4 regions of the Pseudoalteromonas sp. 0802 genome follow, and region 1 is predicted to be linked to each of the others. Evidence: predicted binding sites of a transcription regulator. Region 1 holds the regulator's gene; each other region holds the start of a gene.

The links. Region 1 encodes LexA, which represses DNA repair genes until DNA is damaged. Its sites were predicted from a motif close to TACTGTATNNNNATACAGTA; they were not measured.
Region 2: the regulator LexA is predicted to act here: its motif matches at 4,264-4,283, upstream of uvrD (DNA helicase II).
Region 3: the regulator LexA is predicted to act here: its motif matches at 4,944-4,963, upstream of umuD (translesion error-prone DNA polymerase V autoproteolytic subunit).
Region 4: the regulator LexA is predicted to act here: its motif matches at 6,526-6,545, upstream of ruvC (crossover junction endodeoxyribonuclease RuvC).

Annotation. Positions count from the first base shown of each region.
Region 1 is NZ_JABVXE010000004.1:88,171-96,441, forward strand. Features, by position in the region: gene HUS61_RS09755 (cytochrome c oxidase subunit 3) at 1-808, opposite strand, end outside; gene HUS61_RS21805 (DUF2909 domain-containing protein) at 1-33, shown strand, start outside; gene HUS61_RS09760 (cytochrome c oxidase assembly protein) at 846-1,376, opposite strand; gene ctaD (cytochrome c oxidase subunit I) at 1,376-2,971, opposite strand; gene coxB (cytochrome c oxidase subunit II) at 2,971-4,113, opposite strand; gene lexA (transcriptional repressor LexA) at 4,551-5,168, opposite strand; gene HUS61_RS09780 (PaaI family thioesterase) at 5,330-5,767, shown strand; gene HUS61_RS09785 (hypothetical protein) at 5,775-6,155, opposite strand; gene HUS61_RS09790 (hypothetical protein) at 6,314-7,039, shown strand; gene HUS61_RS09795 (VOC family protein) at 7,014-7,367, opposite strand; gene HUS61_RS09800 (endonuclease) at 7,484-8,137, shown strand; gene HUS61_RS09805 (S41 family peptidase) at 8,237-8,271, shown strand, end outside.
Region 2 is NZ_JABVXE010000035.1:438-8,708, forward strand. Features, by position in the region: gene cysQ (3'(2'),5'-bisphosphate nucleotidase CysQ) at 1-674, opposite strand, end outside; gene nudE (ADP compounds hydrolase NudE) at 667-1,239, opposite strand; gene yrfG (GMP/IMP nucleotidase) at 1,301-1,957, shown strand; gene HUS61_RS20475 (dUTP diphosphatase) at 1,958-2,578, opposite strand; gene HUS61_RS20480 (peroxiredoxin-like family protein) at 2,712-3,341, shown strand; gene HUS61_RS20485 (YacL family protein) at 3,374-3,742, opposite strand; gene HUS61_RS20490 (hypothetical protein) at 3,864-4,088, opposite strand; gene uvrD (DNA helicase II) at 4,348-6,513, shown strand; gene HUS61_RS20500 (GNAT family N-acetyltransferase) at 6,491-8,271, shown strand, end outside.
Region 3 is NZ_JABVXE010000037.1:5,099-10,936, reverse strand. Features, by position in the region: gene HUS61_RS20630 (sensor domain-containing diguanylate cyclase) at 1-643, opposite strand, end outside; gene HUS61_RS21955 (DUF4113 domain-containing protein) at 1,087-1,227, opposite strand; gene HUS61_RS20620 (hypothetical protein) at 1,217-1,687, opposite strand; gene HUS61_RS20615 (GNAT family N-acetyltransferase) at 1,970-2,440, shown strand; gene HUS61_RS20610 (antitoxin Xre-like helix-turn-helix domain-containing protein) at 2,783-3,229, shown strand; gene HUS61_RS20605 (Y-family DNA polymerase) at 3,275-4,534, opposite strand; gene umuD (translesion error-prone DNA polymerase V autoproteolytic subunit) at 4,522-4,935, opposite strand; gene HUS61_RS20595 (TnsA endonuclease N-terminal domain-containing protein) at 5,256-5,838, shown strand, end outside.
Region 4 is NZ_JABVXE010000001.1:113,557-121,827, reverse strand. Features, by position in the region: gene tolB (Tol-Pal system beta propeller repeat protein TolB) at 1-1,275, opposite strand, end outside; gene tolA (cell envelope integrity protein TolA) at 1,285-2,223, opposite strand; gene tolR (protein TolR) at 2,225-2,659, opposite strand; gene tolQ (protein TolQ) at 2,646-3,350, opposite strand; gene ruvB (Holliday junction branch migration DNA helicase RuvB) at 4,317-5,321, opposite strand; gene ruvA (Holliday junction branch migration protein RuvA) at 5,329-5,949, opposite strand; gene ruvC (crossover junction endodeoxyribonuclease RuvC) at 5,951-6,475, opposite strand; gene HUS61_RS00560 (ABC transporter permease) at 6,614-8,271, opposite strand, start outside.

The DNA.
Region 1 (8,271 bases):
CCGCTTGAAAGGCAAAATGCTTTTCACTCGTGAAGTGGCCTTTAAAGATTCTGAGCAGCACCACAAATAAAATAATGGTGCCTAGTGTCACGTGCATACCGTGAAATCCTGTTAACAAGAAAAAGGTATTCCCATAAACGCCCGCATCTAAGGTCAAACCTAAATCTTGGTAAGCATGCATATACTCGTAAACTTGTAAGCCAAGGAAAATCACACCTAACAGCACGGTTAAAGATAAAAATACCTTTAGGGCGCCGCGCTTATTGTTTTCTATCGCAACATGAGCAAAGTGAATTGTGACCGATGAGGTAAGCAGAATAAGCGTGTTGATCAGAGGTAGACCTTGCCAACCCATAGCCTGTGTGGTCTCACCCGCTGGCGTAGTTAATAACGGCCATACGGCTTCAAAGGTTGGCCAGAGCACTTCGTTGGTCATGGCATTATTACCAGCACCACCAAGCCAAGGCACCGAAATCATACGTGCGTAAAAAAGAGCGCCAAAAAATGCCATAAAGAACATAACCTCAGAGAATATGAACCAGCTCATACCTTGTCTGAAGGAGCGGTCCATTTGTGCTGAGTAAAGCCCTTTATGAGACTCTTCAATAACGTTTCTAAACCAGCTAAAAACCATATAAATTAATATGGCAATGCCTAGATACAAGACATACTGGCCACTACTGCCCTCACCACTTACTTGCATCACAGTTAAACCAGCACCAACAGCAATTAAAAACATCGCGATGGCACCAACTATTGGCCAAGGACTCTCGGCTGGAACATAGTATTTTTCATAATTTTGATTCATTTTGTTTGCTCCCAATTAGCAATTAGCTTGGCGGCTTTTAATCGTTTTTAGCCACAACATGCCCGCTAATATCAAACACGGTATACGACAACGTCAGTTCCTCAACATCGTCGGGTAACTCAGTATCAACATAAAACAACAAGGTAAATTCCATTTCTTCACCGGCTTTCATTGGCTGCTGATCAAAGCAAAAACAGGCTATTTTGTGTAAGTACTTTGCCGCTTTACCCGGTGATACTGATGGAATTGCTTGCATGACTTTGTCTTCATTACTGGTGTTCTTTGCTGAGAATTTAACTTCACGCATGGCACCAGGTTGTACCGCTACGCTGTATTGCTCAGACTGCACCTTAAATGGCGCGCCGCTTTGGGCGTGAGTGGTAAAGCTGACATCAACTTGGCGCTGTGTATTTATTGATTCACTCGCGCTCGCTTTTTCTAATGATGGCTTACCATTCAACCCTGTAACGTCGCAAAACACGTCGTAAAGCGGCACCATTGCAAAAGCAAATGCGAACATGAGCAAGCATGTAATCAGCAGTTTTTTTAGCAAAGGTGCATGGTTCATTACTTAATCTCCGGCGGTGTTTCAAAGGTGTGATAAGGCGCTGGAGAATCGACTTCCCACTCTAAACCTTCAGCTCCATCCCATACTTTGGCAGGTGCCTTTTCGCCACCTCGAGCGCATTTAAATACCACCAATACAAACAACAGTTGCGATAAGCCAAATGCAAAACCACCAATACTGATAATGGCGTTAAAGTCAGCGAATTGCAGAGCATAGTCAGGAATACGACGCGGCATACCAGCAAGGCCAACAAAGTGCATAGGGAAGAACAAAACGTTGACACTGATTAGCGATAACCAAAAATGCCATTTTGCCAGCGTTTCGTTGTACATGTTGCCAGTCCATTTCGGTAGCCAATAATAGGCTCCCGCCATAATTGAGAACACAGCCCCCGTCACAAGCACATAATGGAAGTGAGCCACCACAAAATAGGTATCGTGATACTGAAAATCTGCTGGTGTAATCGCAAGCATCAAGCCAGAGAAACCACCTAAGGTGAATAACACTATAAAGGCGATGGCAAACATCATCGGAATTTCGAAGCTAATCGAACCTCGCCACATGGTGGCCACCCAGTTAAACACTTTAACGCCCGTTGGTACCGAGATAAGCATGGTGGCGTACATGAAAAACAACTCGCCTGCCACAGGCATCCCTGTGGTAAACATATGGTGTGCCCAAACGATAAAACTTAGCAGCGCAATCGATGAAGTTGCATACACCATAGACGCATAGCCAAATAGCTTTTTGCGCGAGAAGGTCGGTACGATAGTCGATATAATGCCAAAGGCCGGCAAAATCATGATGTACACTTCGGGGTGACCGAAGAACCAGAAAATATGCTGGAACATCACAGGGTCGCCCCCACCGGCTGCATCAAAAAAGCTGGTTGCAAAGTATTTATCGGTCAACACCATAGTGACCGCCCCTGCTAGAACAGGCATAACAGCAATTAACAAAAATGCAGTGATTAACCATGTCCATACAAATAGCGGCAGCTTCATCCACGTCATACCTGGCGCTCTTAAGTTGACGATAGTCACGATAACGTTAATCGCCCCCATAATTGAGCTGATACCCATAATATGTACAGCAAACACAAAAAGTGCAGTGTTATCGTTGCTGTAAGTTGTTGATAGTGGTGCGTAGAAAGTCCAACCAAACGCAGGACCACCACCAGGCATGAGTAACGAAGCCAATAGGATTAAAAATGCGAACGGCAATATCCAAAAGCTCCAGTTATTCATACGTGGTAAGGCCATATCAGGTGCGCCTATCATCATAGGTACCATCCAGTTTGCAAGCCCAGTAAATGCGGGCATAACGGCACCAAACACCATGATCAAACCATGTACGGTAGTCATTTGGTTGAAAAAGTGCGGATCAACTAACTGTAATCCAGGCTGAAACAGTTCAGCGCGGATCACCATTGCCATCGCTCCACCAATTAAAAACATAGTGAGTGAAAAAATCAGGTATAAACTACCAATGTCTTTATGATTGGTGGTGTAAAGCCAACGCTTAAAACCTTTAGCTGGATGATGATGGTCGTGATGCGCATGCCCTGTTGCTTGCTCGTTAATAACATTACTCATTAGTTCGCCTCCGCTGCTGCATCAATCGCGGCTTGAATTTGACTCGGTTGGATAACATCGCCGGTATCATTACCCCACGCGTTTCGCTTATAAGTAATAACCGCAGCAAGTTGCTTAATTGAAAGCTGTTTATCAAACGCTTGCATTGCTGTGCCAGGCTTACCGTGTAACACGATATCTATGTGATCTTTTACATCACCTAATACAATCGGGCTGCCTTTAAGTGCTGGAAAAACGCCTGGTAAGCCCATACCGGTAGGTTGGTGACATGCAGCACAGCTTGCCATATACACTTGCTCACCTAAGACCATAAGCTCTTCTTTCGGTAATGTTTGATCAAGCAAAGCAGCATCTGCTGCGGCCGCATTGGCTCTTTCTTGCTTGGCATCTGCAAGCCAATTAGCAAATTCATCTTCAGGTAAGGCTTTCACCACAACAGGCATAAAGCCATGATCTTTACCGCATAACTCAGCACATTGACCACGGTATACTCCTGGCTCGTTAATACGTGTCCACGCTTCATTGATAAACCCAGGATTTGCGTCCTTTTTAACCGCAAAATCAGGCACCCACCATGAATGAATTACATCGTCTGAGGTCATTAAAAAGCGAACTTTTTTATTGATAGGAAGTACTAGCGGTTTATCTACTTCAAGCAAATAATGCTCAGTTTTCTCTGCTTGGTTGTCTATTTGATCTTTAGGAGTAGATAGAATCGAGTAATAAGCAATGTCTTCACCCATGTACTCGTAATGCCACTTCCATTGTGAGCCAGTCACTTTAATGGTGATATCGGCTTTAGAGGCATCTTCCATGGCAATTAAGGTTTTTGTGGCAGGCACAGCCATGGCGATTAAGATGACAAATGGAATGGCAGTCCAAAGTATTTCAACTTTTGTACTTTCATGAAATTGGGCAGGCTTGGCCCCTTTGGATTTACGGTGGTGTATTAAAGCCCAAAACATCACCGCAAATACGATGATGCCGATTACACAGCAGATAATAAATATCGTCATGTGTAACTCATAAACATTATTACTTATATCGGTCACCCCTTTACGCATATTGTATTGGCTATTTGCCAATGCAAGCTCAGGAAGTGCAAACAATATAAGCCACAAGGCGTAACGCAGTTTACCCATGTGACGGCTCCTTTAGATGCTATTGCAAGACGCAAAGCGAAAAGGCGATACAACAAGGTGCCCATTCGTTTTTCTTATTGTTCAGAGCGACTACGTATCATTTTGACCCACTTATGATACCGACCCCATGACTAACACCTCGCACATTTTTGTGTCTTTTTATTAATTAGGTGTTAATACAGTGTATTAACCAATTAGTTAAAAAATAACCAATAAGCAAGTTTTAATGATAATAAATGTTTATTTTGGTGCACAAATAACAACTATAATCAGCGCGTTATTTAATGTTTAGGAGTAAGAACGAAATATAAAAAGAGAGGAAAACTGCGCCATATAAGGCTTTAAATGAAGAGTAAGGATTCACAAATCCTAATTAAGTAGTAAAATTTCAGCGGCGCACCAAATTGAGTCAATTTAATGCACCAAATTGGGAACGTTTACATCCAGTCAGCGTTACGAATAACACCTACCGCTAACCCCTCGATGTTGAACGACTCATGCTCAAGGTCAACCTCAATAGGCGAAAACTCTTCGTTCTCAGCGTGTAAAAGTACTTTGCGACCCGCCTTTTCTAGACGCTTAACTGTTACATCTTCATCGACTCGAGCTACAACTACTTGCCCGTTTTCAGCAACTTGTGTTCTGTGTACTGCAAGCAAATCGCCATCCATAATACCAATGTCTTTCATACTCATACCATTTACACGCAGTAAGAAATCGGCAGCAGGTTTAAATAATGAAGGATCAACTTGGCAGTGACTTTCAACATGCTCTTGCGCCAAAATAGGTTCACCAGCTGCAACACGGCCAATTAAAGGTAAGCCTAGTTGCTCTGGCTCATCTTCTTCAATTAACTGAATACCGCGACTCGCCCCAGGCTTCATTTTGATCATGCCTTTTTTTGCCAGTGCTTTTAGGTGTTCTTCAGCAGCGTTGGCACTTTTAAAACCCAATGTTTGAGCTATTTCAGCACGCGTAGGTGGCATGCCTGTATCTTTAATAAAGACTTTAATTAGTTCTAAAATTTGCGATTGGCGTTTAGTTAATGGGCGCATACAACTGGTTTTCCATACAGTACATTCAACTGTGAGTATATACAGTTATTTGAAAATCGCAAATTTAAATTAACCCCATCATATTGCTACAAAACTAACATTGAACCACACCGAAAGATGCCATAAGGTATTATCTTTAATTAGCAGGCTAAGGAAACACAATGAGTATTTGGCACCAACCAATCACGTTAGAGCTTTGCAAAGAGCTGGAACAAGGGATTACCGGTCAAGGCACTTTAATGAAAACTATGGGCATTGAGGTAACTGAAATTGGCGATGATTATTTAATGGCAACCATGCCTGCTATTCCTGAGCATCATAACCCTATGGGCATGGTCCATGGCGGAGCAAACGTTGTATTAGCAGAGACAGTGGCAAGCTATGCAGCCAATTTCGTGGTTGATTTCAATAAGTTTTATGCTGTTGGCCAAGAAATTAATGCCAACCACATGAAAGCGTCACGCAAAGGAACGTTAACAGCAACTGCGAGACCGCTGCATTTAGGTAAGCGAACTTCTGTTTGGGATATTAAAATTACCAATGCCGCAGGAGAGCTTTGCTGCGTATCAAGAATGACCGCAGCTGTTGTAGAGCGATAAATTCTGGCTATTTTTCGACAGGATAAATAGTAATTTCAATCCCTGCGCCAATTGCAGAGATACGTAACAAGGTATCGGCATGCAGGGGTTGGTTAAAGCATTTAGGCGAATTACCTGATTCAAAGCCTATATCAAATGTACGCTTTGAGCACGATAACCACTGTTTTAATGCATTGCGCGAGCAAGACTCAATAAGCTCGCAAAGCTGGTTAATGGCTTTATCTGGAGAGCTGATATCTGCGGTTGCTTCAATACGTGCTAGTTGGCGGTATTCATCTTGGTCATAATGTAAAACCATGGCGTTTTTCTTCAAATCAGCAACAAGCGCACTAATATCGTGCTTTGACTCAAGCTCCAGATCTACATTTAAAAATTGAATTTCCGACATACTCTCGTTTTTACCCTCTATTTATATCGACTGAAACTTTAACTCAGTTTTGTATATATACCAAATCTAGAATACAGTTAATGCGACATTATGCCGCATTGGCAATCTAGCTAAACAACCTAAAATAGCGCCCACATAACAATAATAACGGGGTAATAATGAATAAACGCCTGTTTAAGTATGCTCGTAAAGGGCATAAATGGCTTGGCTACTTACTTGCTTTGCAGATCTTTTTTTGGCTCTTAGGTGGGCTGGTAATGAGCTCATTACCACTTGAAAAAGTGCATGGTAAGCATCTGGCTAATCGCAGTTTAAGTAGCCCATTTTTATTGTCGGACTACCCTGCTTCAATTGATAAAATAACAGCGCAATTCGAGCAAATCGAGGGTATTAAATATAGCCATTTTTTAAATACCCCGATTATAGAAGTTACATCCTCTAGCGGTACGTTTATTTTTGATGGCAGAACAGGTGCTAAAATGCCTGCACCGAGTAAAGCGCAAATCATAGAAAATGCGCAAGCTCACCTGCTTATTGACGCAAAAATAACGCAAGCGCAGTTATTAACAAAAGGGCCTAGAGAAGTCGGTCACAAAGCCAATGTTTGGCAAATTAGCTTCGATGATTGGTTAACAACAACCTTATATTTAGATAGCCAAACCGGTAAAGTTATAACTGTGCGCAGCACTCTGTGGCGCATTTTCGACTTTTTCTGGATGCTACACATTATGGATTATGATGAGCGTGAGAACTTTAACAATCCACTACTCATCAGCTTCTCAGCCACCAGCGTACTATTTTGTATTACAGGAGTTCTCTTGTTACTACAAAACGTTCGAATTAAACGTAAAAAGCCAGCTACACGTGTTGGTCAATCAAAATAGGATTGCCATCTGGGTCGGTGATAATAAAACTCGCGTCACCGGCCTTTTGTATTTCTAATCCTTGTTGCTGAAATTGTGCAGCTAATTGCTCAAAGGTTGCAAATTCATCCAAAGCTTCGGCATTTTGATCCCACCCAGGATTAAAGGTCAGCATGGTTTTATCAAACATACCTTGAAACAAACCAATCAAATGTTCACCGTTTTTCATAATTAGCCAATGCTGTTCTATCTCCCCAGCAAACTCTTTGAAACCTAGCTTTTCATAAAACTGCTTTGAAGCACGAATATCTTTTACATTTAGACTTACAGAAAAAGCACCTAATAACATGGTTGTAATTCCTTTAATAAAAACGGCCTAACAACTATAGCTGAGTTGAAAAACTTTTCCTTTTTAGAATAGTCGCTCTAGAATAGCTGTTCCTGTAGTTCACTGATGTGATGGATATGCGTTTATTTCTATACTTAGCCCTTTGTTTTATTTTCACTTTCCCTATATCCGCTAAAGAATTTTCGAGCTTTTACAGTGCCAAAAAGCATTTAATTAAGAATCTACCAAGCAATAGTAAAAGCTTATATTGTGGTTGCGATATCAAGCGCCAAGGTAAAAAACTTGTGCCAGACCCTGATGCTTGTGGTTATATTCCTAGAAACTCTGTCACCCGCTCAGGAAAAGAGAATGCTCGCGCAAAAAGAATAGAGTGGGAGCACATTGTGCCTGCCTGGGAGTTTGGCCATCAATTACAATGCTGGCAGGATGGCGGTCGCAAAAACTGTAAAAAGGTCAGTGAAAAGTTTCGTCAAATGGAAGCTGACATTAATAACCTTGCACCTGCTATAGGCGAGATCAATGCTGACCGCTCAAACTTTCGCTACGGCATGGTGTCATCATCAAGTGCAAGTTACGGAGCATGCCCTGTAAAAGTTGACTTTAAGCAACGCGTATTTGAGCCACCCATTTATGCAAGAAAGCAAATAGCCGATACCTATTTTTATATGCAAAAAACCTATGGCTTAAAAATATCTGACAAACAACGTAAATTATTTGAATCGTGGCAAAAGCTTGAAATAGCTGAAATTAGTAATCGCAAATCTTTATAACTAGCAGCACATTCGTTTACATTTTAGACACTATAATTTATTGCTTTCAGATTAAGTAATTGTTAGTTTTTAAACAATTTATATAAGAAAGGAAGCACCATGTTTAAAAATAACAAACTCGCTTTAGCTGTCTT
Region 2 (8,271 bases), on a different contig from region 1:
TCAGTAATACAGCCACCAGCTTCTTCTACAATCACTTGTGACGCCCCAGTATCCCACTCACCCGTTGGCCCGATACGTAAAAAACAATCAGCTTTACCCTCTGCGATGATACAAGCCTTTAATGAACATGAGCCTAATGCCACCGTCGCAAACTGAGTATTTAAATACTGACTGACCGCTTCAATTTTTTGTCTGCGGCTTACAGCTAAGGTTAAGTTATCGGGTGTTGCTACCGAAATTTGCTGATCTTGGCCATTTTCACGTTTAAATGCGCCATTTTGATAACTAGCAAAATAAGTCACTTGTTTCGCTGGCCAATGGATAACACCCAGTACTGGGCGATTATTTTCAACTAAAGCGATATTAACTGCAAAATCACCGCTTTCTAGAATAAACTCCCCTGTACCATCCATAGGATCAAGCAGCCAATAACGGTGCCAATCTTTTCTGTCTGCCAGCGCCGGAATGGGTGTTTCTTCAGACATAATTGGAATATCAGGGGCTATGGCTTTCAAACCAGCCATTAATACATCGTTCGATGCTAAGTCAGCCTTGGTGACCGGAGTATGATCTGACTTTTGCTCAGCACCAATATCATCCTGCTGATAAATGGCCATAATGGCATCGCCTGCTTGCTCAGCTAACCGAATACACGGTTCTAAAAAATCATTCATTGCCCGCTCCCGACTCTAAGTACTTTGTTAATAATAGCAAAGCTGCGACACTTCGTGCTTCAGTAAAGTCTTCTTGTTGCAATAATGATTGCCAATCACTTATTGGCCATTTTACAACGACAAGCGGTTCAGGCTCATCACCAGGTAAGGTTTCAGGGTAGAGATCTTCAGCATATAAAATATGCATAGTGGCATTAAAGTAACTCGGCGCCATGCTGACTTTTTTAAGTTCAGCGAAATGCTTAGCACCAAAACCAACTTCTTCTTTAAGCTCACGGTCTGCGGCTTGCTGTGGTGTTTCGCCTGGGTCAATCAGGCCCTTTGGAAAACCCAACTGATAATCATTGGTGCCTGCACAATATTCTCGCACTAATAACAGTTCGTTATCGGCCGTTACTGGCACAATCATAACTGCCCCTCTGCCACCGCCACGAATTCTTTCGTATTGCCTTTGCTCATCATTTGAGAACTTCAATTCGAGAGATTCAACAGTAAATAGTCGACTTTTAGCGACAACTTCATTAGACAAAATTTGCGGTGGTGTAGGATGCTTTTTCTGTGTCATTGGCATTAATTTGCTATCATGGCAGTTATGCTCATCATAAATCTTTTAAAGTGAATTGCCTATGTTAAATTGGTCAAAAATCGATACTGTGTTGTTAGATATGGATGGCACCCTACTCGATTTGCATTACGATAATTACTTTTGGCTAACCGTTATTCCCGAGCAATATGCGCGTAAACATAAAATCAGCTTAGACGAAGCAAAAGCTGACATTTTACATCGTTATCAACAAGTTCACGGACAAATTAATTGGTACTGCTTAGATTATTGGCAACAACAACTTGATTTACCAATTATGGCGCTGAAACGCGACATTCAACATTTAATCAGAATTCGTGAAGATGTTCCGCCGTTTTTAACTGAGCTTAGAAAAGCAGGCAAGCAATTGATCATGCTTACTAACGCACACCCAGATTGTGCCATGTTAAAGTTTGAACATACTGCTATCGATAATTATTTAGATGGTGTGATCTCAACTCATCAATATGGCGTGAGTAAAGAGCATCAACCATTATGGCAACAAGTACATCAAGAATGGCAGTTTGATAAGGAACGGACTTTATTTGTGGATGACAGCCCTGCCGTGCTAGATGCGGCAAAAGAGTTTGGTATTGGTCATATACTTGCGGTTGCCAACCCTGATAGTCAGCAACCGCATAAGCAGTTCGATGGCTTTTTATCAACCATCGATTTTCGCGAGCTTATACCCGTTGAATGATTACTTCGGGTAACGCTGCTCTAAGCCTTGGTATACAAGCTTTGCAAAATCTGCATGCTCTGTATCTAGGCTTTTAACCACTTCAACTAAGTGCTCGTTATCTTCTTGACCATTCCACACCTTGATATAGCTACCGTCTTTGTAGCCATGATCTTGGCGAAAGAAGTTCAAGGTGTTTTTACCAACGTAGCCACGATATAAATCATCGATATCCATACCAATTTGCGCCATACAACCTGCAAACGCAGCTGCATTAAAACTCTTTTCAGCGACTGCTGACGCGGCTAATAATTCGAGTGTTTGTTTAAAGTCATCTGCTTGAACTGGCGCACTTAACTCAGCTTCAAGTTGCGCAGCTAACTGCTCATAGCTGGTTTCACCATCAATGCGTAAAGATAAACCAAAATGGAAAATATCAACTAACTCTAAAATAACTTGTTCTGTGTCTGGGGTTTGTTTCTTCCACCACTTCCAACCGTAGTGATCCAGCATTTCAGCACACTCAACCCAAATTGCACGATACCATTCAAAACCTTGGCTAAACCATTGCTCATGAACTTTGGTATTCATCGCATTTTGCATCTCGAGCATAACAACGAGTTTTTGTAAATTAGCAGACATTCTTTATCCCAACTTGCATTTTTTATTTGCCTATATACTACAGTTAAATTTGAGTTTGATGTAGGTAAAGATGAAATAAATCCCGCAACAATCAGGTCATCTTTGCAGTTGATAAGAATAACCGAGGAAGCCCATGTTTAAATCTCTATTCATTAGTGCACTGTTTGTACTATCAAGCCACGTTATCGCTGCAACTGCAACCAATATTGCCGAATCAGCAGAGCAAGTTAGTCCGTTATTACCTGGCTTAACGGTGCCAAATGTTGAATTGAAAGACCAATACGGTAAAACCGTCTCGCTAGCTGAGCGCTTTAAAGAAAAAACTACCGTGCTGATTGTTTATCGTGGTGGCTGGTGCCCATATTGTTCAAAACAATTGGCCAGCGTGCAAAAAATAGAGAAAGAATTAGCAAGCTTAGACGCGCAACTAATTGCCGTTTCACCAGATAGCCCTGAAAAACTCGCTGAAACAAAAATTACAGCTCCTAGCTATCAATTGCTTTCTGACGACAGCCTTACTTTGGCGCAAACGTTAGGTTTAGCATTTTATTTAGATGACAAAACAGCAAAGATTTACCGTAATAAGCTTGGGGTTAACTTTGTCTCGTTAGAAGGTGAGCCAAAAGTAGCACTGCCAGTACCCGCAGTATTCGTAATAGATACTAATGGGTTAGTTCATTTTCAATACGCCAACCCAAATTACAAAGTACGCTTAACAGAAGATTTATTACTAGCCGCTGTTAAATCAGTGAGTGAGCAATAAATTAGCAACCGATAAGCAGGATATGCTTCTGCTTATCGGCTTTGTGTAAATTCTTGCCAAGATTCAATTAAATCGACAAAGTCTTCAAAACCACAACCGCTGCACAAGCCCTCTTCTTCAAGCATTAAATCATCATCTTGATAAGCAACTAAATCTTCGTTGTCTTGATGTAATGCATGTGCTTCGAACAGCGCTTCGTCTTTACTTAAGATCAAATCAATTTCTTGACCTTGTAAGGTTAAAGACTCATGACTGTTCTTAACAGCAGAGATCAACGCTTGCACCATCGCAATTTTTTCTTTTCCGACTTCTTCGTTTAGCCAACGGCCTATAATGGCGTGTTCAGAGGAAATTTTAATGCGTAAACCGCTAATAGGGTCGCGGATAAATTGATATTCCATGGAGGGTACTCTTAATACGTTATCTGCTAATTATACCGTTTGCAGCTAAACGTGGCGAGTTTAGTCGCCTTAAAACAGCTCGAGCGCCTAAGTGGCGCTCGAGTTTGTGCTAATTAAATAGCTAGAGTCGCGACTTGAAGCGTGCAGCATCAATAATCGCCCATAGGTATACGATTGGCAGTAAAATAAAGCCAACTGCAACATAAATTAGTGCACCACTAATAACCCATGCTAAAAAGAATGCAATAGCCGCCATTAAACGACCTTGTACCAATTGTCCTAAACCAGGAAAAAAGATATTACATATTGCTGCGATTACATTACCGCCAGAACCTTGCTCTGCCATACTAACCTCTGTAGTTTTTAATGATTATACTTTTTATAATCACACTTTATGCCAACTTATTATGACTTACAAATCAAAGTGTTAAAAAGTGGCGTTATTTTAATTTTAGTTCTTTTTGCTAAAAATCGGTCAAATTCACAATTTTTATATCGTAATTTTAATGACTTGCCAAAATAGCTGTTTATAAAAACAGTATTTTATTTAGCCTTGCATAAACACCTGTTATACTCCACCCATTATAGATTGAAAAGGCGTAACGATGGACGTTTCTGAATTACTCGATGGCTTAAATGACAAACAACGGGATGCAGTCGCAGCCCCATTGCAAAATATGCTGGTACTTGCAGGTGCAGGTTCTGGTAAAACTCGAGTACTTGTTCATCGCATCGCATGGCTCATGCAAGTTGAGCAAGCTTCTGCATACAGCATCTTTGCGGTAACCTTCACTAACAAAGCCGCGAAAGAAATGCGTACCCGTGTAGAAGAAACGTTAAAAGCACCGGTTGGTGGTATGTGGATTGGTACCTTCCACGGCTTATCTCATCGTATTTTACGCGCCCATCACCGTGAAGCGAACTTGCCTGAAAGCTTTCAAATCTTAGATTCTGACGATCAACAACGTATGATCAAACGCTTACTCAAAGCGATGAACATCGATGATAAAAAGTGGCCAGCAAAACAATTTGGTTGGTATATCAGCGCGAAAAAAGATGAAGGTCTACGTCCTAAAGACATTCAAGCCTACGATATTAATGAGCAAATGATGCTAAAAGTCTATGCTGCATATCAGGAGGCTTGTGACCGTGCAGGTTTAGTCGACTTTGCAGAAATACTACTACGCTGCTACGAAGTACTTAAGAACCACCCAACACTTTTACGTCACTATCAACAGCGTTTTGCCCACATGCTGGTAGACGAGTTCCAGGATACCAATACAATCCAGTACGCTTGGTTAAAATTACTCGCAGGTAACACCAACAGTATTATGATCGTAGGTGATGATGACCAAAGTATCTATGGCTGGCGTGGCGCAAAAATTGAAAATATCAAACGCTTCTTAACTGACTTCGAAGCCGAAACCATTCGCCTTGAACAAAACTACCGTTCAACGGCAACAATATTAAAAGCGTCAAATGCGCTGATCAAAAACAATGCTGAACGCATGGGCAAAAGCCTGTGGACTGACGGCAATGACGGTGAGCCTATTTCTGTTTACGCTGCGTTTAATGAATTAGATGAAGCGCGCTTTGTTAGCAGCAAATTACGTAGCTGGCTAAATGCAGGTAATGCATTACAAGACGCCGCCATTTTATACCGTAACAATGCGCAATCTCGTGTACTCGAGGAAGCAATGCTACAAGAAGGCTTAAAATACCGTATTTACGGCGGTATGCGCTTCTTCGAACGTCAAGAGATCAAAGATGCGCTTTCATATTTACGTTTAGTGGGTAACCGTCAAGATGATGCTGCTTTCGAGCGCGTTATTAACACCCCTGCCCGCGGCATTGGTGATAAAACGCTAAGTCATATCCGTGACTGCGCGCGCAATGAGTCATTGCCACTTTGGTATGCCGCAAAGGCTATTGTAGAGCAGCAGCATCTATCTGGCCGTGCAGCAAGTGCCGTCACTAAATTCTTAGAACTTGTTGAGCATATCGAAGATAAAATCAGCGATCTCACCTTAGAAGAGCAAGCGAAATACGCCATTCAAACCTCAGGGTTAATGGCAATGTATCAAGCAGAAAAAGGTGAAAAAGGCCGTGCCCGCGTAGAAAACTTAGAAGAGCTTATCAGTGCTTGTGGTCAATACGAACTCCCTGAAGATGAAGAGTTCAGCTCACCACTACAGGGATTTTTGGCTTATACCTCACTAGAGTCTGGCGAAGGTCAAGCTGACGAGCACGAAGACGCGGTGCAAATGATGACACTGCACTCAGCAAAAGGCCTAGAATTCCCACTGGTATTTATGGTTGGTGTTGAAGAGGGCATGTTCCCATCGCAACAAAGTAATGAAGAGTCGGGCCGTTTAGAAGAAGAACGCCGCCTCTGCTATGTTGGTATGACTCGCGCGATGGAAAAACTATACATTAGCCACGCAGAAAGTCGCCGTTTATACGGCCAAGAAAAATACCACAGCCCATCACGCTTTTTACGTGAAATGCCTGAAGACTGTATCGAAGAAATTCGTATTAAAACACAGGTTTCAAGACCACCCGCGGCAGGTCGTTTTAGTCCCTCAGTAACACATGCCGCATTTGAAGAAAGCGGCTTTAACTTAGGACAACGCGTATTACACGCCAAGTTCGGCGCAGGAACCGTACTCAATTACGAAGGTAGCGGCGCACAGTCACGTATTCAAGTGAACTTTGATGACCTAGGCAGCAAATGGCTTGTAACACAGTATGCAAGACTTCAAGCCTTATAATGAGTATTTAACAGCACTGTGTAATGAGCTGGTGATCGCAAAGCATCGCCAGCTTGTCATTGTGCAAGGCTGCGAAACTTGGTGCTATCAGTTTGCAAACCAATTAGCGCTTAAAAATACCTATGTTTTCAGTAGCAACTCATTATTAGCAAATAGTGAGTTTCCAAAACATGCTCACCAAATTCTTGGCCAAGAGTTTCAACACGCAATTTTTGATGGTTTTAGCGGCTTATATGCCGATAAACTAGCCGCGCTTGCAGGTACCGTAAAAGCAGGTGGTGTACTGATACTGTTGCTGCCCGATGACGATAAGTGGCAAGACCCTGCACTCACTAGTATTACCTCTTATGGCGAAGAAATTAAACACAGCTTTTTTAATCAGCGTTTATTCTCCAAGCTAAAGTTGCAGCCACATTATTTTACTGAACACTCGCTCCCTGCTTACCAATCAGTATCGTCAGCAACTGCAGAGATAAATTATCAGCAACAACAAGCATGTGTTGAGCAAATTATTAAAACCGCGACAGGGCGCGCTAATCGTCCTTTTGTGATCAGTGCCGACCGAGGTCGTGGTAAGTCAGCTGCTTTAGGGCTTGCAGCAGCAAGTCTTCAAGATAAAAGAATCCTTATTTGTGCCACCCAAGCCAAAGCCGTACAAACAAGCTTTAAACATTTAGCCGCTGAGCTTGGTGTTAGCAAAGAGCTAAACTGTAAACAACTAGCTAACCTTAGCTATATTGCGCCAGATATACTGCTACATGAAAAGCCAGATTGCGATCTGTTATTTGTCGACGAAGCTGCGGCGATTCCGGTTCCTATGCTATTAGAGATACTAAAAAGTTATCCACGAATCGTATTTGCGAGCACTATGGTTGGTTATGAAGGGAATGGGCGTGGTTACACGTTACGTTTTTTACATTACTTACGTAGCCAATATAAATCTCTAAAGACTATTACTTTGGATGAGCCAATTCGTTTTGCTAAACATGACCCTCTCGAAAATAGCCTACGCGAACTATTACTTCTCGATGCAAAGTACCTAGATACGCAGAGTGGTAAGTCTTACCAATTTGAAAACATAAGCAAAGAGCAACTTGTTGATGATGAGCAGCTACTTAGCCAAGTTATGGCGCTACTGACGTTGGCTCATTACCAAACCACAGTAAATGACTTACGCCAATTGCTTGATGCCCCAGAGTTACAGCTATCGATCTGCAAACAAGAAAATGCATTAAAAGCCGTTTGCTTAATCGCTATTGAGGGTGGCTTAGCACCAGAAATCGCAGAGCAAGTAATAAAAGGAAAGCGCAGGCCTCATGGTCATTTAATGGCGCAAACTCTGACTCAATTGAGCCGAAATACAGAAGACTTGTGTAAACGCTCAGCGAGAGTTGTGAGAATAGCTGTTGCACCTGAATGTCATCAACAAGGTATTGGCTCAGCCCTGTTAAACTACTGCGAAAGCCAATTAAATAATTGCAGTTATTTTGGTGCCAGTTTTGGCGCAAATGCAGCGTTAGTTAAGTTTTGGCAAAGTAATGGCTTTAATATTGTTAAGCTTGGATTTAGTCATGACAAAGCAACGGCTGAACATGCTGCTTTAGTGATTAAAGCGTTAGGTAAGCAAAGCACAGATAGCGCAGCACTCTTAATAGAGGAATTTAAACAAGACCTGTCTTTGCAACTCCTTGGTCATTTTAGCTCACTTCCTTGGCAGCTTATTGCAGAACTATTCAAAGGCTTACCAAAAAGTTCCTT
Region 3 (5,838 bases), on a different contig from region 1:
CGTTTATTTTCTTAAAGTTATTTAGATCTATAAAAAGTAATTGAGCTGCTCTGTTAAGACGGTTACCTAATTTTTGAAATTGGATAAAGGCTTCTTCAAAGCCTCGTCTATTATGTATTTCAGTTAAGGGATCTAATCGACTTTCTATTTTTAATTCACTCTCTTTATAAAGGTGTGCCAAATCACTGCTGATCACATCTCTTAATACTTCAAGCATCTCAAGAAAAGGTTGCTTGTAATTAGTCGGCGATGTATCCATAACACATAAAGTACCGAAGCACTTACCATCAGGCCAATGGATAGGATAAACCAAGTACGATACGTAATTATCTTCTGTTACTTCTGGGTTATTATCCCATTCATTAGTTTTTGAGGCATCCTTGACGTAGAGCGGCGAGTTACTTCTAACTACTTTATGGCAATAAACATTAGTTTCAATACTTGCAGAGCCGCCTGGGGAATAATGGGTCGTAGGTAATTCTGAAGCAACTAGAACTTCAATGCCTTTGTTGGAAGCTTGATTTATAAATGCCACTGGCGAGTTGAACAACGCTGCAATTGAATTAACGAGCCTTTGCCAACGTTCCCACTCAATATCTTTAAGTGCCAAATCGTGAAGTGATGTATAAGGATATCCAGCCATTCGAACTCCAGAGCTACTAATCACAATGAAGTATAGTACATAAGTTCTAAAAATATGGTAACGCCATGTGTAATTAATAGGTGCACTTGTTGCTCTTCATGACTTATTGATTACGATATTATACTTATGTAATTTCTAACCTTACGTTAGCTCAGTAAGAAAGGCTCACTCTTTTCATCACAAAATATGTGCTATATTATGTCAAGAATGATGTACCTTAATTAGGGTTGGCGTTCCAATTTAAACTACCAAAATACTTTAATTTGGACTTTAGTAATAACTACAGTTTAGCAATTACTGCATAATGGGTCTGAACATGGAAGAAGAAACGGTACCTCGTAAATTCAAGATCGGCATGTCTATTTTCAATACTGCTATTATTCTAGCCGGCCTTGGTTGTCTCTTGTACTCGGGAGCTATAATAATTGAAAATTACTTTTAATTTACTTTGCTTTCGGAGTAGGGATATCTGAAAGTTTAGTCGTGTAATTTAACGGTGCTAAATCGTCTTTAGGTCTCCAAGGGTGAGAGAATCCTTCACTTGCAAGTTTCAATGTACTTCGTCCAAATTTTCTATTTATCATCATCAATGACTAACGTTTTTGAGCTAATATTCAGTGGTAAATTCTCCGATAAAAGCTCAAGTTGTTGCATATCATCGTGTAATGAAAGTTCTTCAAAAATAACACCGGCTTTTTTGTATTTGAACCCCTTCTTAAAAATAGCTTTTAATGCAAAGCTTGCATAAGACACCAGTGTAGATGTATCCGCTGTGGAGTAGGGTAGTTTTATTGATTGTGACTTATGATACTGCGGCTCTGCCTGTCTAAATGAATCTGTGTGGATGAATACTGTTATTGCTGATGTATAAGATTTAAATCGACGAAGCTTAAACGCTGCTTTTGTTGCATGTGCTGTAACAGCTTCAGAAAGCTCCGTAAGCTCAATCACCGGTATTCCCATACTTTGAGATACGCAAATTCTATCGCGAGAGTCGTTAATATCTTTCAATTCTACCGCAGGTTTTCCTCGTAACTCTTCCACAGTACGGGCAAGAACAACTGTGAACGTCTTTTTGATCCAACTAATGTCTGGACTTCCCAATCTTAACTAGACTAGTAGCTTCAGCAAATAGTCTAAATTCTATTACTCCTCCAAGACCGCATGACAAAGGACCGCATATGAGGCGCTATAGACTACCTGATGTAGCAGGAGCAGAGAACTTTGGACGTGAGCTCGGGCCAATAATCTTTTCTGATGTATGAATCACTTAGATAGCTTTCTTATGCTAGTCTAGATAATTAAATTACCAAGGAGTCGATTACAATGCAGTTAAAGCATATAAAATCATTGCAACTTTCAAAAGCTATAGTGTCTAAAATGACCATGGAAGTAAGGAATGAATATGAATTATTTCTTGAGAATCAATTAATGTTTTTTAGGGATTTTTTTCCTACAGGCTATGAAAGCCTTGATGATACCCATAACATTTTGCTAGCTATCGTAGAGGGCGAAATTGTGGCGTTTAGGTATTTTTACTTTCATAACAGAGTATGCGAATTATTCAATACATATGTCGACTCTGCTAATCGCCGACAGTCTATAGCTACACAGCTAATTGAGGACTCGATTCATATATCACATCAGAATAGGCTTAATAAATTTGTGATTCGTATGGCATCTGAAAACGCTGAGAGAACAGGGCTTTACCATAAATATAAAGTGCTCGGAAATCATAAGTTTAATACAAGTCAATTTACGATCTATTATGCCGGAAAAGAGGCTGTGATAGGCTGAAATAAAGCTTCTGTTTTACTTTGTGTTAAATTAATTTATTACAAGTCCTAAGCTAATGGCCTGTAAAAGGAGGTTAAAACGTCGACGTTCCACTGTCAGACAAGCATTGTGAAGAGTTGGGGGTTAAATAAGGTGATACTTTAATTCGCGAAGCCGTAGAAGGTAAATTAGCCCTTACATTAAGTAAGTATCATAAGCAATTTCTTAGTTACGCTGAAATCGATATAGCAACTAATCTAACATGTGTTTTTATGTGACTCGATACATTCCATTTCGTTAATGCTAATTCAAAAGATTTCTCTGCTAAACTTAAATCAATGCGTGATTTTAAGCGGGTGTCAAATGACAGAAAGCCAGTTAAAGTTATCAAGTTACTCTGATTTAGTTCAAGTAATTTCATGTGGAGAACTTACATCCCATTCAAACCCTTTGTCAGAAATAACAGTTGTAAGAAATGGTGTGAATGCATCCGGAGTATATGCTTTTGCCAGTCTAATGGGATGGGATATGGCAACAGTCGCAAACGCATTAGGTACAACATCTGCAACATTATCGCGATGTAAATCTAAATCATTAAGTTCACAAACTAGCGAACATGCGATTGAAGTTGCAAGGCTAAGTATGATTGGAATTAACTATTTTGGTTGCATCGAAAACTGGAATGTATGGTTAAATACTGCTCATATTCAATTCAATGGTCGGTCACCTCAATTAGTGTTGAACTCAATACGCGGACGTGAGCTGATAAAAAATATTATTAAACAACTTAAGCACGGTTTCACAGCATGATGACTGTTTAGCTTAGTTTTATCTAAATATTTTCACTTCACTGTTTCAGTCACAGTCAATCACGGGAATATCTGACCATCGGGTAGTGTAATGTGGTGATAAAAAAGCGCGTCTCATAGCCCATTTTTGCGTGAGCTTTTCACTGCCAATGCTTAAAGCGCCAACACCATAGCGGTTGTTAATTGTGTCGATACACGTCATTATTTTAGGGTTGTCAGCACTTTTGTTAAACATATCTGTTTGATAAAAGTACTCACTCTCAAGTTCAATTGCACCGATTCCACATCGATAAAAACGGGTATCGGGTTTATATAGTGTATTGATAACTTCGGACACCGCTTTTGCAATGACGCGAGTATCGGATGTTGGTGTGATAAAGTCATACAGCATCGACTTTTTGTAATAGACTTCTTCATGCGGGGAGCTGGCTGCAAATATAACAATACGCTTTGTTAAAGAGTGTTGTCGTCTTAACTTCCTAGCCACAATAGCAGCATGTGTTACAAGCGCAGCTTTTAAAGGAGTGATATCAGTAATGCGCTCGCCAAAGCTTCGTGTTGAAAAGATTTCTTTCTTATTTTGTTTTACTTCATCCCAAGTTAAACACGCTACACCATTGAGTTCATTAACTGTGCGCTCAACCACGACGCTGAACATTCTTCTCATTGCTTTAGGGTTTTGATTTGCTAAATCCAAGGCTGTTTGTATATTCAGTTGTTTTAATTTATTACCTAGGCGGGAGCCAATTCCCCACACATCGGTTACGGCCATCTTAGATAAAATTTCACAGCGTGATTTATCATCATTGATAACGGCGACACCGTTATATCCAAACAGCTTCTTAGCTGCATGATTGGCTGCTTTTGCGAGCGTGGGGGTAGGTCCAAACCCAACACCAACAGGCAGTCCCGTTTCACGCCAAACGGCACGACGAATAACTTGTCCATAGTCAGCCCAATCACTAATTACTTTAGAAAATCCAGAGAAACGTAAAAATGATTCATCAATACTGTATACGTAGTGGTCATCACAAAAACGCCCGATAACCGTCATCATTCGCTCACTTAAATCAGCATAAAGCTCATAGTTAGATGAGCGTACAACAACATCGTGATGTTCTAAGTAGCGCTTAATTTTAAAGTAAGGCTGAAACTTGGGGATACTGAGTTGTCTAGCAATCGGACATACAGCACATATACACCCATCGTTATTTGTTAATACAACAACGGGCTTATGACGTATAGCAGGGTCAAACACTTTCTCAGCACTGGCATAAAATGCTACTGCATCAACTAGGGCAAACATTTACTGAGCGCGACTTTATTTTTATGAAGCCGAATACTGGTTGTAACGACGCCCTCTAGTTTGAAGTCATCTTCAGGAGAAATATAAACCGATGAATAATTCTTAGATGCAGAGATTAGCAAGCGATTTGATTTATCGATAATTTTGCACACGAATGTACCGTTATAGCTTGCAACGATAACATCACCGGAAGTCACGTTTTCAGCTCTATCAACGACAAGTAAATCACCATCAAAGATACCCACATCTTGCATAGACTGCCCGGATGCAAGGCCTATAAAGGTCGCATTAGGGTGGCGAATAACAAGCTCATCTAACGATATGCCTAGCTCAGTATATTCTGCTGCTGGTGATTCAAAGCCGGTAATGCCCGCTTCGATATAAATTGGAATAACAAACATACGCACCTCACTGTATATATATACAGTATAGTTTGATTGTCTGTGTCATTCCACTCTTTTGAAGTTTCTTCGTTTAGATTTTCATCTCAAAAAAATTACTGCTAATAACGGCCGGTCATTTGGAAGTTTATTATCTTTTTTGTATTTGTGACAAAAAAAGATAATTCTTTTTCAATTACTTATGATTTTAAAATATCTTTATATGGTGTTAATTGGTTAAAGTGGCGGTAAGCTTTAAAATAAATAGTAAATAGCTTGATTTTGTGAATTTAGCCGCTACTTTAAAAAAGAGATTGAATTTTAGAGTGAGAGTTAGCGTTATGAATGAGCATTCAAATCACAACAATATTGATAGTGTATATAACAAAGAAAGTATGCGACGTCGCCTTGATCGGTTCAGTCGTTTTAATATCAGCGGCCTTTGCCCGACACTGAAAGATAACCAGCCGCATTTTTTCGAATCGTTCAACGAGTCACATTTTGCATTGATGTTTGAGTTTGAGCAAACGATAAAATCTGTTCGAACCCAGCCGTTTTCAATCAGTTACACAGATGACAAAAAGAAGCGATTGTATACACCTGATTTTTCGTTAATTTATTGTGATGGCAGTGTTCGCGTGGTCGAAGTGAAGCACTCAAAAGCGATTGATGAAAAGACAAAACGCATTCATTTTTTGATTGAGAAGGCGTTCGAAAAGTTGGGTTTTGAGTTTGCTGTGATGACGGAAAAAGACCTACCGTCTAGACGCGCGCTCTCAAACATGAAGATGATATTACGCAATGCTTTGTCAATGAAAGTTGTGAATGATGAGCATGTGAACACACTGCTTGATGTCTTACCGAGTGAGCTGACTCTACAGAAAGCACACGCAATCTGTGATGCTCTGAACTTAAATAGAAATC
Region 4 (8,271 bases), on a different contig from region 1:
AACTAACGCCAACACCTGTTTATTATTATGAAGCGTGCTGTAGATAATCATCGAGCCGTTTGGAGCGATACTCGGTGATTCATCTAAGCGAGTTCTAGTTAATACTTGGAACGCGCCTGTAGCTAGCTCTTTCTTAGCAAGATGGTATTGACCGTTAGTACGGTTCACCATCACTAATTCTTTTCCGTCTGGAGAAACCGAACCTGCTAGGTTCATATCTCCGTCAAACGTCATGCGTTTTGACCTACCAGTTTGCAAATTTAACTTATAAATCTGGGCATTACCACCCCTTTCAGACGTAAACACAATATCTTGTCCATTAGGGAACCAAGATGGTTCAGTATCTATACTACGGTGGTTTGTAAGGCGTCTTTCTTTGCGAGTTGCAAGGTCTAAAACATATACTTCTGTTGCACCATTTCGGTCTTTAGAAAGCACTAATAATAACTTTTTACCATCAGGCGAGAACTGCGGTGCACCATTAATACCAGGGTGACTTGTGATCAGCTCACGTTTACCTGTGTATAAATCTTGAATATAAATTTGGCTTTGACGATTCTCAAATGTTACGTACGCAAGCTTAGTACCGTCAGGTGACCACGCTGGTGACATTAATGGCTCTTTAGAGCGAAGTAACACTTGCTCGTTGTAACCATCGTAATCAGCAACTACAAGCTGGTATGGCTTAGGCTCTTCTTCGCGAACAATCACATAAGCAATCTTCGTTAAGAATGCACCTTTTTCACCGGTTAGCGCTTCGTAAACCACATCACTAATGCGGTGCGCGTAACGACGAAAACCTGTTTCAGCAATTACGCTTTCACGTGCGTCTAAAATGTGATCTTGGCTTTTAACTAATTGGCCATTGCTCATCATTTGCGTTTCGCCACCGGTAATTTGACCACGAATAACATCAATAAGCTCATACTTAACTAAGTAACGGCCATTTGTTTGCTGCTCGACTTGGCCTACAAGAACCGCTTCAACGCCTTTATTAACCCAAGCGCCGTAATCAACGTCGGTGTCAGTAGCTGGAAGCTGCGGCATTGTGTTCACGTCAATTGGCTTAAACTTACCACTACGCATTAAGTCAGCTGCAATCACTGAGCTTAATTTTTCAGGGATAGTTCCTACACCATTGTACTGGAAAGGTACAATCGCAATTGGACGTGCACCGTCAATACCGTCGGTGATCACAATTTCTAGTGCAGCACTGGCAATGCCATGAAAGCCCAGTAATACAATAAAACATGCTGTTTTTATCTGGTTAAACATATCATTCCTTTAAAATTGAGGCGCTATTGTTAAATTAATATTTTTAAGTTGCTCAAATACTTCACGGTCTGGTGATACTGGAAGTGTGTCTGCCATACGCACCGCGCGCATTGCAGCTTCACATACCAAGGTATCTCCGCCCAGTGATTTTACTTGAGTCACTAAGCCATTAAAACCAAGACGAATATTAAGACGACATTCTTTACCTTTCATCTTCTCATCTTTTAAGAAGTTTTGTTGAATGCGCGCCATAATTAACGCTTTATATTTTTCAACTTCGCCCACTACTTGTTGCTGGCGCACTTTATTACGTGCAGCCTGCTCAGCAGCTAATTGTTCTTGTAGCATTTGCTCTTGCAATGCTTGCTGGCGTTTACGCTCTGCTTCAGCTTCTTTGCGTTTACGTTCAGCTTCAGCTTCGGCAGCTTTACGCTTACGCTCTTCTTCCGCTTTCTTTAACGCTTCTTCTTCAGCTTTACGTTTTTCAGCTGCAGCTTTCGCTGCGGCTTCAGCTTCTTGCTTTTGCTTTTCAGCCTGTTGCGCTTTAGCTCGTTCTTTCTCTTGAATTTCACGTGCTTTCTTCGCTTGTGCTTCTGCTTCTGCTTTTTCTTTCTCTTTCGCGCGGCGTTGCTGCTCTAGCTTTTTAAGGCGTCTGTCTTCAGCTTCACGTTGCTTACGTGCATCATTTGCACGGCGCTCAAGGTCACGAATACGTTTTGCTTCGGCTCGTTTTTTTGCTTCTTCTTGCTTTTTAAGCTCGGCAATTTTCTGCTCAACCTTTTGCTGATCAACCGTTACTGCGGCAACGGCTTTTTCAGGCTCTGGTAAAGCAGGGTTCAGCGTTACTTCCATCACCTTAGGCGCTGGCATATGAAAATTAGCTGTTGCTACTAATAAACCTGCTATTGCAAGGTGCAAAAGAACCGATTTTACTACTGATGCACCCATACTAGCCTTTCGTCCCCTCGAATGATTCGGTCATAAGACCCACTGAAGGCACACCAGCATTTTTCAAAAAGTCCATAAGTAGCAGTACTTCTTGATAAGAAACACGGCCAGAACCTTTAATCATCACAGGTGTATCTGGATTTTTTTGCAGTTGAAGTTTAATTACCGCCGCAACATCCAGCGCTTCCATTGGTGCTTCTGGGTCAGTACCAATACTTACATAGTACTTACCTTCAGCATCAATTGACGCAATGATAGGCGGTGTATCTTTGGTATCAACTAAATCCGATTCTTCCATTTTCGGCAAGTCCACTTTTACGCCATGGGTAATAAGTGGCGCAGTTGCCATAAATATAATTAGTAGTACCAACATTACATCAATGTAAGGTACTACGTTTATTTCACCTACAGGGCGACGTTTCTTACGCTGATACATTCGCTTTAGCCTCTATTTGCGCAGCTGCTTGGCGGTGTAAAATATTGGCGAATTCTTCCATGAAGTTAATGTAATTACCTTCAAGCTTTTCTACTTTATTAGCAAAACGGTTGTAAGCAATTACAGCAGGGATTGCAGCAAATAAGCCCATTGCAGTTGCAATCAGCGCTTCGGCGATACCTGGCGCTACCATTTGTAGCGTTGCTTGTTTAACTTCACCTAACGCGATGAATGCGTTCATGATACCCCATACCGTACCAAACAGACCGATGTAAGGACTAATTGAACCCACTGTTGCTAAAAACGATAAACTAGACTCAAGCTTTTCAACTTCGCGCGACAGCGCAACACGCATTGAACGATGTGTGCCTTCCATTACGATGCCTGCACTTTGAAATGTATTTTTCTTATGACGTGCAAACTCTTTAAATCCTGCAACGAATAATGCTTCAACACCTGATGCACCACCAGGACGAGCAGATACTTCGTTATATAATTTACTTAAATCAATACCTGACCAAAACTTTTGCTCAAAACGCTTAGCGCCATTAAGTGCATCAGAAATCGCTTTTTTACGTTGAAAAATAATTGCCCATGACATTACCGACATACCGACTAATGCCAACATTACTAGCTGGACAAGTACACTGGCTTCTAGAATAAGATCTAAAAAGTTAAGCCCTGATCCCACGTTAAACTCCTAAAATAGATTTCTATGTAATTTGTTATATTTTTTACACTTGCATTTATTGACCACAATCATGGCCAAAAGTTACATCTAGTGTATCTAGTCAGTTATAAACTGACAACGCTCTTGCTGTGAATTAGCGGCAAATAACGGTAAAAAGCAATTTACTTAGTTATTTTTTAGCCATATTAGGTTTTATCAACACATTTACGCATATTTTCACCTTAATAATAAGTCACTAGAATAGCTCTCAAAAGCAACCAAAACAGTCAAAAACACGACGTTTATTCATAAATTACGCATAAACACCCAAAAGCACTTTTGAAAATCTACTACAGAATACTTAAACTAATCCTGAATAAAGATCACAAAAATTATAAAAACCCTTTTATTCAGAAGGTTAAAAACAAAATAGTTACAAAGTGAACAAAAAGAAAACAATTCAATTTTTAGCTCACATTAGTTTTTTTTATCTGAAAATAAAATTTTTCTAGTTTGAAGAAAAATCCATCATTGCGTATTATTTACCTATACCGAGCTAGCAACCTCATGAAAGTTTCTTTCATCAAGCTCCGTTTTTAGCAATATGAAGTTTCGTATTGCTCTAGGTTTACTTAAATCGGGATAAAACCTTATTCAAGTAGACCGTAGTTCCCTGGATTACTTCCTTCAACTTGTTGTTTGCCCGCATCCTTATGCGGGCTTTTTTTTGCCTACACAAACGCCAATGAGAATACCTACCGATAACTTAACAGCATGTGAATTACAGATGTTAAAATGAGACAACAATCTAGGGTTAGTGGTTAGTGGTTAGTGGTTAGAACAAAGTAAAACCAATTTCATCGATAGCAAGCTTTATGTTTAATTACAAAAAAAAATAAAACCACCCTCTCGATCAACTGAAATCTAACTTCTAATGTCTAACTTCTAATGTCTAACTACAAAAAACCCCGCTTCGCGGGGTTTTAGTTATTTCTCTGGCGTTAGTCCAAAGTGTAAATAAGCAATGTCTGAAACGAGTCGTCCGCGGGGGGTACGCTGAATAAAGCCTTGTTGAATTAAAAACGGCTCTATCACATCTTCAATGGTTTCTTTTTCTTCGCCAATGGCAGCCGCTAGGTTATCAAGGCCAACTGGGCCGCCCATAAATTTTTCGATAATAGCTAGCAAGTATTTTCTATCCATGTAGTCAAAACCACTTTTATCAACATCAATCATATCGAGGGCTTGCTCTGCAACTGTGGCATTCACTTTACCGTCTGATTTCACTTGGGTGTAATCACGAACGCGGCGTAATAAACGGTTTGCTATGCGCGGTGTACCGCGTGAACGCTTGGCGATTTCGGTTGCACCTTCATCACACATGGTTAAGTCTAAAAAGCTTGCTGAGCGCGCAACAATTTTTGATAAGTCTTCAACAGAATAAAACTCTAATCGCTGAACAATACCAAAACGGTCTCTAAGTGGTGAGGTGAGTGAGCCGGCACGCGTTGTTGCGCCTATTAGAGTAAATGGTGGCAAATCAAGCTTTATAGAGCGTGCTGCGGGGCCCTCACCTATCATTATATCCAGCTGATAATCTTCCATTGCGGGATACAAAATCTCTTCGACTTGCGGGCTCAAGCGATGTATTTCGTCAATAAACAGTACGTCGCCTTCTTCAAGGTTCGTTAAAAGTGCGGCTAAATCGCCTGCTTTTTCGAGTACTGGCCCCGACGTTGTTTTAATATTAACGTTAAGCTCGTTGGCTACAATGTTTGCAAGTGTGGTTTTACCAAGACCCGGTGGACCAAATATTAATAAATGATCCAGCGCTTCGCCACGGTGGCGAGCTGCCTCGATAAAAATTTCCATTTGTTGCTTAACATGCGGCTGGCCTGTGTAATCGGTTAACAGCTTTGGTCGTATGGCACGATCAACACTGTCTTCGTTACTTTGTTCACTCGCATCTATTAAGCGATCTGCTTCAATCATGGTTTACTCACAACATTGATTTTAGAGCTTCTTTAATTAGAACCTCGGTCGTCATATCTGATTTGTTCACTGTTTTAACCGCCTTTTGTGCTTGCGGTAGCTTATAGCCTAATGCCACTAGTGCTGATACAGCGTCATCGGCAGCATTATTTGCCACTAGGGTATCATCACTTGATGGCTCAATGACGGCATTATCGCTAAATGGCGTAAATAAGTCATTACCCCAATCTTTGAGTCTGTCTTTCATTTCGAGCACTAAACGCTCAGCCGTTTTTTTACCAACACCCGGCAGTTTAACCAGTGTTGTTGCATCTTCATTATTAACACAACTTACAAATTGCTGCGCCGACATACCCGATAAAATAGCTAGACCAAGTTTTGGTCCAACACCATTGGCTTTTAAAAGCTCTCTAAATAAAGCGCGTTCGGTTTTGTTGTTAAAGCCAAATAATAGCTGGGCATCTTCACGTACCACAAAATGGGTATAAATAACCGCTTGCTCACCCACTGCCGGTAAATCATAAAAGCAAGTCATGGGCATTTGTACTTCGTAGCCTACACCACTTACTTCAATAAGAATTTCTGGTGGCTGCTTTTCAACAAGTAAGCCATTTAATCGACCAATCATATTACTTCCTTAATCGTCCTCTTACGGTTTTGCTCGCACTGCCCGCAAGTTTTATTAAATTTTGTTCTGAGTGTGCATGACAAATAGCAATTGCCAAGGCATCTGCGGCATCGGCTTGAGGGGTACCTGGCAGCTTTAAAATGTTTTTAACCATATGCTGAACTTGAGACTTATCGGCGCCGCCATTGCCTACAACGGCCTGCTTGATTTGCCGAGCTGAATATTCATAAACTGGCAGCTCTGCCATTGAAGCGCCAACGATAGCAGCGCCACGTGCTTGACCGAGCTTAAGCGCTGAGTCTGGGTTGTGTGCCATAAACACTTTTTCGATAGCAAAACTGTCTGGTGAGAATTGCTCTACCAATTGACTGATCCCTTGGTAAATCATTTTTAAGCGTACCGGAAAATCGTGATCGGCCAATTTAATGCAGCCACTACCTAAATAAGTGAACTTAGCACCTTGGTGAGCAATCACGCCGTACCCTGTTAATCGTGAACCAGGATCAATCCCTAAAATAATCGCCAACTAACTGACCCGTCTATTATCATTATTATCTGCGCTTAATAATGCCAGAGCACTGTATAAATTACCAGTAACCAATTGCAATTCATAAAAAATGCCCGCAATTGCGAGCATTTTATAGTCAACCTTTAAGTAAGACACTTACGCGAGCGAGCGTAATAAGCCTTGGGTATTTTTTCGCATTGTTCGCGCTATCATCAAATAGCCTAAACATGCCACAAATAAGCCACCGACTGCTGGGCCAATCACCCAAATATGAGGGTGAAACTTCCCTGATAGATCGAACATTTGTTTTTGCACTATTAACAGAGCAATGTCACTGACTATGGCTGCCACTAAACCTGCAGTAACGCCTAATAGTAAAAACTCATATAAGGTGGCATTTTTAATTAAGCGCCCTTTCGCACCTAAAGTTCGCAAAATGACAATCTCTTGCATTCGCTCGCCTAAACTTGCTTGCACTTGTGAAATAAGTACTAAAGCGCCACAGGCAACCACAATCGCTAGTACAAAGCCAATCGCTAGCGATACTTGCTCTATGGTTGAGCGAATTTGTTTAATGAAACTCTCAACATCTATCACGTTAACCGTTGGGTATTGACGCATTAGCTCATTAAACTCTCGTTTTTTCTCTGCTTTTACATTCACTGATGAAATATAAGTAGCAGGAAAACTCGAAAGCACGTCAGGGCTCAAAATAATAAAGAAGTTAGGTTTAAGTGTGGTCCAATTAACCTTACGTACACTGGTAATTTTTGCGTCAAACGACTGCGCACCAATTAAGAAAGTAAGCGTATCGCCAATTTGTACATCAAGGCGTTCAAGCATCGACTCTTCTACCGACGCCTCGGCTACTGAGTCTTCACTAAACCATGCACCGTCGATAAGCTCGTTTTGATTAGGCAAGTCTTTACGCCAAGTTAGGTTTAACTCACGGCCAATACCAGAGCGGGCTTCTTCGTCTTTCTTTTCGTTGTCTTCTTGCGATACTTCGCGGGCAACCAACTCACCATTTACGGCGTTTACACGGCCACGAACAACCGGATAGAAATCAGACGTTGGCATATCGTTTTGCGCTAAGAAGCTAGTTATAGGATCTAACTCTTGCTCAGTAATGTTCACTAAAAATGAATTAGGTGCATTTTCAGGAAGCTGAGACTGCCAGTCGGAAATCATGTCGTTCTTAAGTACAATTAAAAACAGTAATAGCTTGATAGCCAAAGCAAAGCTAATTAATTGCACAGCATTCACATTGGCACGCTTTTGAATTGACGCAATCGCCAATGACCAACTATTGCCCGGACTCAAGCCAAGTTTGCGGCCACCACCAAAAATAACCTTTGATAAGCCAAATAACACCGCAATTAAAAATGCCGTCGAAAGGAACAAAATTGCACTAATTTTGATGTTGTTACTAAATAACCACATCAGTAAAAACACAGTAAGCGCCGACATAGTAAGGTGCACTTTACTTACTAATAAACGGTCGCCTAAGTTACGGCGAAGTACACGTAGCGGCGGAATATCAAATAAATCGAGTAGCGGTTTAATTGAAAACATAACCGCACAAATCACACCTGTGCTGATCGCAATAATCCAAGGCTTTGCCGATGCACTCGGCAATGCTGTGCCCATGGTTTGTGCCAAATAATCGGTCGCAACCGCTTGTAAACCATAACCAATCAGTAAACCGACAATCACCGACATTGAACACACAAGGCTCAAATGTAATAAATAGATTTTACGGATCATCGCGCGGCTACCGCCAAGCGTTTTCATCATTGCAACTGGGTCGTACT